3 regions of the Streptomyces sp. NPDC088766 genome follow, and region 2 is predicted to be linked to each of the others. Evidence: riboswitches for the same ligand, from Rfam matches in the RefSeq annotation. Region 2 holds a riboswitch; each other region holds the start of a gene.
What was found. Region 2 has a riboswitch for thiamine pyrophosphate ahead of thiO (glycine oxidase ThiO). Riboswitches for the same ligand answer to the same signal wherever they lie in the genome.

Region 1 (2,257 bases), on a different contig from region 2:
TGCGCAGCTCCGCGAACTGGGCCTCGTCGTTGGCGTCCGCGATCGAGCCGGGCCGCAGCCCGTCGCCCAGCGAGTACGTGACGTCATAGGCCGCGAGGATCTCGCAGAGCTCCTCGAAGTTCTCGTAGAGGAACGATTCCTTGTGATGGGCCAGGCACCACGCGGCCATGATCGAGCCGCCACGGGAGACGATGCCGGTCTTGCGGTTCGCCGTCAGCGGGACGTACGGCAGGCGCACGCCCGCGTGGACGGTCATGTAGTCCACGCCCTGCTCGGCCTGCTCGATCACGGTGTCCTTGTAGATCTCCCAGGTCAGCTCCTCCGCCCGGCCGTCGACCTTCTCCAGCGCCTGATAGAGCGGCACCGTGCCGATGGGGACCGGCGAGTTGCGCAGCACCCACTCACGGGTGGTGTGGATGTTGCGGCCGGTGGACAGGTCCATGACCGTGTCGGCGCCCCATCGGGTGGCCCAGGTCATCTTCTCGACCTCCTCCTCGATGGAGGAGGTCACCGCCGAGTTGCCGATATTGGCGTTGACCTTCACCAGGAACCGCTTGCCGATGATCATCGGCTCGATCTCCGGGTGGTTGACGTTGGCGGGCAGCACCGCACGTCCGGCCGCGATCTCCTCACGGACGACTTCGGGCTCCACGTTCTCCCGGATGGCCACGTACTCCATCTCCGGCGTGATCTCGCCCCGGCGTGCGTAGGCGAGTTGAGTGACCGCCTGCCCGTCCCGGCCACGGCGCGGCAGGCGGGGCCGTCCGGGGAAGACCGCGTCGAGGTTGCGCAGTCCGCCGCGCGGCGAGGTGTGTTTGATCCCGTCGTCCTCCGGACGGACGGGGCGGCCCGCGTACTCCTCCGTGTCGCCGCGGGCGATGACCCAGTTCTCCCGCAGAAGCGGCAACCCCCTGCGGACGTCCGTCTCGACGAGCGGATCGGTGTACGGGCCGGAGGTGTCGTACAGCGTGACCGACTGCCCGTTGGTGAGGTGCACCTGACGGACCGGCACGCGCAGGTCGGAGCGCGGACCCTCGACATACGCCTTGTGCCATCCGATGGACTTCCCGGCCTCCCCGTCGACAGAGACCTCGTCGGAGGTCTGCGCGGAGGCAGGCGTGCGTGCGTCCTTGTTGGTCATGAGACCTACTCCCTACGCCGGCATTACCCGGTAACAGGTTCAGCGGTCGACGCAGCGGCTTCCGTCTGCCGGCGATTCATGTGAAACATCACTCGGTGAAGGTGACGTTCCACGTGAAACATCGCAAAGACGGAGGTCAGCGCCCTCTCAGCCCGGTGCTCCGAGCTCCCGCGTGTGCAAAAGTGCCTCCACGCTAGCGCCCTTTGTGGCGCGGTGAACAGTGGGCCTCGGTCGTTCTTGCGATGATCGGGCGGTGACCACGACACCCCATCCTCCGTTCCCACCGCCCGAACAGCCCCGCGGTCCGGGCATTCCTCCCGCCGCACGCCCCGGGCGGGGGCAGGGGCACGGCCCCAGTGGCGGTTCCGTTCCCGGATCGGGCCCTCGTCCGGGTCCGGGTGCCGGTCCGGGTGCCGGTCCGGGTCTGGGTGCGGGGCCCGACGACGGGTACGGCTTCGGCAACGAGGGCGGACAAGGCTCCGGCGGAGGCGGAGGCAACGGCCCCGGCCCCGGTGACGGGCACGGTTCAGATGACGGCCATGGTCACGGACATGGTCCTGGCGGCGGGCACGGCAGCCATGCCCCCGGTCCGGGCGGCGGCCACGGGCACAGCCACAGTCATGGCCCGGCCGCCCCCGTCTCCAAGCATCTGCGCAAGGTCATCGCGGCCGTTCTCATCCCCTTCGCGGTGGCCGTGCTCGCCGGTCTGGTCGTGCTGTGGCCCGGCGGTGCCCCGGCACACGAACGCACCGGCGTCGGCTTCGACCGGCAGACGCAGCGGGCGACGGTCTCCAACGTCGAGAACATCAGCTGCTCGTCGGCGAACGCCTCGGGCGGCACCCCCACCGGCGACACCTCCACCGCTGAAGGTTCCTCCGCGGCCCAGCAGGCGAGCGGCACCTGCAAGAAGGCCACGATCCGCGTGGACACCGGCGCGGACAAGGGCCGTACTTTCACGGAGATCGTCCAGCCGGACCAGTCACGGCAGCTGCACGAGGGGCAGAAGGTCGTGGTCGCCTACGAACCCTCCGCGCCGAAGGACCTTCAGTACTCGGTGACCGACGTGGACCGCCGCGTCCCGCTGACCCTGCTCGCCCTCGTCTTCGCCGTCGCCGT
Region 2 (2,257 bases):
GCAGCTCGGTGATGCCGGGGATCAGTTCGTGGGCGTCCCGCAGCAGCTCGTACACGCCGCCCGCCGTCACCGTCGTGTCCCAGCCCAGTTCCTCGCTCGTCGCCCCGACGACCAGCTCGCCGTTCTCGCGCGGCACCAGGTAGACCTGGCTGCCGCGCACCACGGCCCGGACCGTCCGGGTCAGGAACGGCGCGTACCGCCGCGGCACGGTCAGCCGAAGCACCTGCCCCTTCACCGGCCGCACCGGCGGCAGCACCTCCGCCGGGACGCCCGCGAGCCGCCCGCTGAGGCTGCCCGCCGCGAGCACCACCTGCCGCGCCGCGAGTGCCGTACCCGCGCGCGTGCGCACCCCCGTGGCGCGCCCGGCCGACACCGTCAGCCGCTCCGCCCGGTCGCGGTGGAAGGCCACGCCCGCCCGCTCACAGGCGGCCGCCAGCGCCGCCACCAGCCGCCGCGGATCGATCTGGTGGTCCCCGTCCACCCGCAGCCCGCCCCGCACCCCGGGCGCGAGCATGGGCTCCAGCCGCCGGCACTCCCGGCCGGACAGCCACTCCGAGGCCAGCCCCGACTGCCGTTGCAGGGCGTGCAGTTCCCGCAGATGGGCGCGGTCGTCGGCGTCCAGCGCGACCGCGAGGGTCCCGGAGCGGCGGTAGCCCAGGTCGTGACCGGTCAGTTCGGTCAGCTCGGCCGCGAAGTCCGGGTAGCGGCGGGCCGATTCCAGGTTCAGGCCGAGCAGTGTCTGTTCGCCGTGGTGCAGTTCGGAGACGGCGGCGAGCATCCCGGCCGCCACCTGCGCGGCCCCGCCGCCCGGCGCGGGATCCAGCACCGCCGTGGCGAGCCCGCGCTGCGCGGCCCGCCACGCGGTGACCAGCCCGATGATGCCGCCCCCGACGACGAGGACGTCCGACTTGTCTGAGGACATGGGCGTCCAGCCCCTCCCTTCGCCGGCATGACCCGGATCAGGTTCGTACGGTCGGAGGCCGCCAGCCTCCCTCTCAGCCCGGTGCGTCCGGGCTCCCGCGAGTGCTCTAGGTTGGCCACCCTAGCCCCCCGTCCTCCGTCTCGGTAAGGGAGTCTCCTCTCGTGGCCCGTTCGCTCGACGGCCTGGTCCTGGCCCCGGTGGCCGACCAGGCCCCCGGTCAGGTCGGCACCCGCACCCGCTTCACGTACCGCGAACGCGACGGCGTGGTCTGGGCCGACTACGCGGGCGGCGACGTCGTCCGCGGGCATCTCGTGGGGACCCGGCAGGGGGACCGGCTGGACTTCCGGTACGTCCAGCTGGGGCACGACGGGACGACGTCGTCCGGGCACTGCGCGTCCACGGTCGTCGAGCTGCCCGACGGGCGGCTGCGCCTCGACGAGACCTGGGAGTGGGAGTCGCGGACCGGCAGCGGGACCAGTGCGGTGGAGCAGATCACGCAGCAGGACGGCTGACTGACAACACGTCAGCTGTCTAAGGTGGCCGGGTGAGCGAGCAGACGCGGGAAGAAGACGGACGGGCGGCGCGACGGGTGGTCGTCGTCGGCGCCGGGATGGCCGGGGTGCAGACCGCGGTCGCCCTGCGCGAACAGGGCTTCGACGGCACGGTGACCGTCGTCGGCGCCGAACCCCACCAGCCCTACGACCGGCCCCCGCTGTCCAAGGCCGTCCTGCTCGGCAAGGCCGAGCACTCCGCCTTCGACGTCGACTTCGAGAGCCTCGACGTCGAACTCCGGCTCGGCAGCGAGGCCCTCGGGGTCCGCCCCGCCGACCACGAACTCGACACCGGGTCCGGGCCCGTCCCGTACGACGTCCTCGTGCTCGCCACCGGCGCCGAACCGATCCGGCTGCCCGGCGCCGAGGGCGTCCCCGGCGTCCATCTGCTGCGCACCCTGGACGACGCCGAACGGCTGCGGCCGGTGCTCGCCGGCCGTCACGACATCGTCGTCGTCGGCGCCGGCTGGATCGGCGCCGAGTTCGCCACCGCCGCGCGCGAGGCCGGCTGCGCGGTCACCGTCGTCGAGGCCGCCGACCGGCCGCTGGCCGGCGCCCTGCCCGCCGACGTCGCCGCCGCGATGACCGCCTGGTACGCCGACAGCGGCACCGAACTGCGCACCCACACGCGCGTGCGGCGCGTCGAGCCCGGCGCGGTCCTCCTCGACGACGGGTCCCGGCTGTCCGCCGACGCCGTCGTGGTCGGCATCGGCGCCCGCCCCGCCACGGCCTGGCTGACCGGCTCGGGCATCGAGCTGGGGCCGCACGGCGAGGTCGTGGCCGA
Region 3 (2,257 bases), on a different contig from region 2:
GGAACCTGTCCACCGCCGAGATCGTCCACCAGATCGTGGACGGGATGCGGGCGCTGCGCGACGGGGAGGTCCCCGGAGGGCCGGCCCGGCTGTCCAACATCGTGTTCATGGGCATGGGCGAGCCGCTCGCCAACTACAAGCGGGTCGTCGGCGCGATCCGTGCGCTCACCGACCCCGCGCCCGACGGGCTGGGGCTCTCGCAGCGCGGGATCACCGTGTCGACGGTCGGGCTGGTGCCGGCCATCAACCGGTTCTCCGACGAGGGCTTCAAGTGCCGGCTCGCGATCTCGCTGCACGCTCCCGACGACGAGCTGCGCGACACCCTCGTTCCCGTGAACACGCGGTGGAAGGTGCGCGAGGTGCTCGACGCCGGGTTCGAGTACGCCGAGAAGTCCGGACGCCGGCTGTCCATCGAGTACGCGCTGATCCGCGACATCAACGACCAGGCCTGGCGGGGTGACCGGCTCGGGCGCATGCTCAGGGGCCGGCCCGTGCATGTGAACCTGATCCCGCTGAACCCGACGCCGGGCTCCAAGTGGACCGCCTCCCGGCCCGAGGACGAGAAGGCGTTCGTCGAGGCCATCGCGGCGCACGGGGTGCCCGTCACCGTCCGGGACACCCGCGGTCAGGAGATCGACGGGGCGTGTGGTCAGCTCGCCGCCACCGAGCGGTAGTCTGGCCGACGTCAGTACTGTCATGTTTTCGGACAGTGCGATGAACCAGACATCTTCATATTCCGACAGGGGAGCGCCACAGCGCTGAGAGTGCGGCAACCGGGCCGCAGACCCTCTGAACCTCGCCCAGGTCATTCTGGGTAGGAAGTTCGGTCATCACTCGAGCTGTTGCGCCCTGCCCGGGAGCCCCCTCGCGGGTCCCCGGGCAGGGCCGCGTCTCTTCCTGGTCACCTCCAGGAGGAATACCAGTGCACACCAGGACGCTCATGGCCGCGGCCGTCGGCCTCGGCCTCGTCACGCTGTCCGCCTGCGGATCGTCGGACGACGGCGGGTCCGCCCAGAGCGGGAGCAGAACCGTCACCCTCGTCAGCCACGACTCGTGGGTCGTCTCCAAGAGCGTGCTCGCCGATTTCGAGAAGCGGTCCGGCTACCGGGTGAAGGTCCTCAAGGACGGCGACGCCGGCCAGGCCGTCAACAAGGCGATCCTCACCAAGGACAACCCCCAGGGCGACGTCTTCTTCGGCGTCGACAACACCCTGCTCTCCCGCGCGCTCGACAACGGCCTCTTCCAGCCGTACCAGGCGCAGGGGCTCGATCAGGTCGACGGCCGGTACCAGCTGGACGCCGGCAAGCACCGGGTCACGCCCGTCGACCACGGCGACATCTGCGTCAACTACGACAAGAAGTACTTCGCCGACCACAAGCTGGCGCCGCCCGCCACCTTCGACGACCTGGCGAAGCCGGCGTACAAGAACCTCCTCGTCACCGAGAACGCCGCCACCTCCTCGCCCGGCCTCGGATTCCTGCTGGGCACCGCGGCGAAGTACGGCGACGAGGGCTGGCCGGACTACTGGAAGAAGCTCAAGGCCAACGGCGTGAAGGTCGTCGACGGCTGGGAGCAGGCCTACAACGAGGAGTTCTCCGGGTCGGCCGGCGGCAGGAAGGCCGGGGCGGACCGGCCGCTCGTCGTCTCCTACGCCTCCTCGCCGCCCGCCGAGGTGATCTACGGCGACCCGAAGCCGACGACCGCGCCGACCGGCGTCGCGACCGGCACCTGCTTCCGGCAGATCGAGTTCGCCGGGCTGCTGAGCAACGCGAGGAACAGCGAGGGCGGCAAGGCGCTGATCGACTTCCTGATCTCGAAGGAGTTCCAGGAGGACATGCCGCTCAACATGTTCGTCTACCCGGTGGCGAAGGGCGCGGCCGTGCCCGCCGAGTTCACCGAGTACGGCCCGGCCGCCAAGGATCCCGAGACGATGGACCCGGCGAAGATCGCCGCGGACCGCGACCAGTGGGTCAAGTCGTGGACCTCGCTCGTACTGAAGTAGACCGGCGGGCGGGCACCCGCCGCCGGCGTACCGGGAGCGCGGCGCGGCTCGGGCTCATGGCCCTGCCCGTCGCGTTCTTCGGGCTGTTCTTCGCCTACCCGGTCGCCGCGATCACCGCGCGGGGACTGCACTCCGGCGGCGGCTGGCACTTCGGGCGCCTGTTCGACGTGCTGGGGCAGTCCGACATCCGGCACGTCCTGTGGTTCACCACCTGGCAGGCGCTCGCCTCCACCGTGCTGACCCTGCTCGTCGCGC

Region 1: it holds a riboswitch for thiamine pyrophosphate, as region 2 does, so the genes downstream of both, thiC (phosphomethylpyrimidine synthase ThiC) here and thiO (glycine oxidase ThiO) in region 2, are expected to answer to the same signal.
Region 3: it holds a riboswitch for thiamine pyrophosphate, as region 2 does, so the genes downstream of both, ACIP5W_RS31330 (thiamine ABC transporter substrate binding subunit) here and thiO (glycine oxidase ThiO) in region 2, are expected to answer to the same signal.

What each region holds. Positions count from the first base shown of each region.
Region 1 covers NZ_JBIVKQ010000003.1:182,857-185,113, forward strand. The annotation lists gene thiC (phosphomethylpyrimidine synthase ThiC) at 1-1,141, opposite strand, end outside; TPP riboswitch at 1,134-1,323, opposite strand; gene ACIP5W_RS06105 (YibE/F family protein) at 1,395-2,257, shown strand, end outside.
Region 2 covers NZ_JBIVKQ010000013.1:113,581-115,837, forward strand. The annotation lists gene thiO (glycine oxidase ThiO) at 1-922, opposite strand, end outside; TPP riboswitch at 920-1,031, opposite strand; gene ACIP5W_RS19735 (hypothetical protein) at 1,084-1,434, shown strand; gene ACIP5W_RS19740 (NAD(P)/FAD-dependent oxidoreductase) at 1,467-2,257, shown strand, end outside.
Region 3 covers NZ_JBIVKQ010000030.1:58,984-61,240, reverse strand. The annotation lists gene rlmN (23S rRNA (adenine(2503)-C(2))-methyltransferase RlmN) at 1-674, shown strand, start outside; TPP riboswitch at 732-839, shown strand; gene ACIP5W_RS31330 (thiamine ABC transporter substrate binding subunit) at 941-2,002, shown strand; gene ACIP5W_RS31325 (ABC transporter permease) at 1,978-2,257, shown strand, end outside.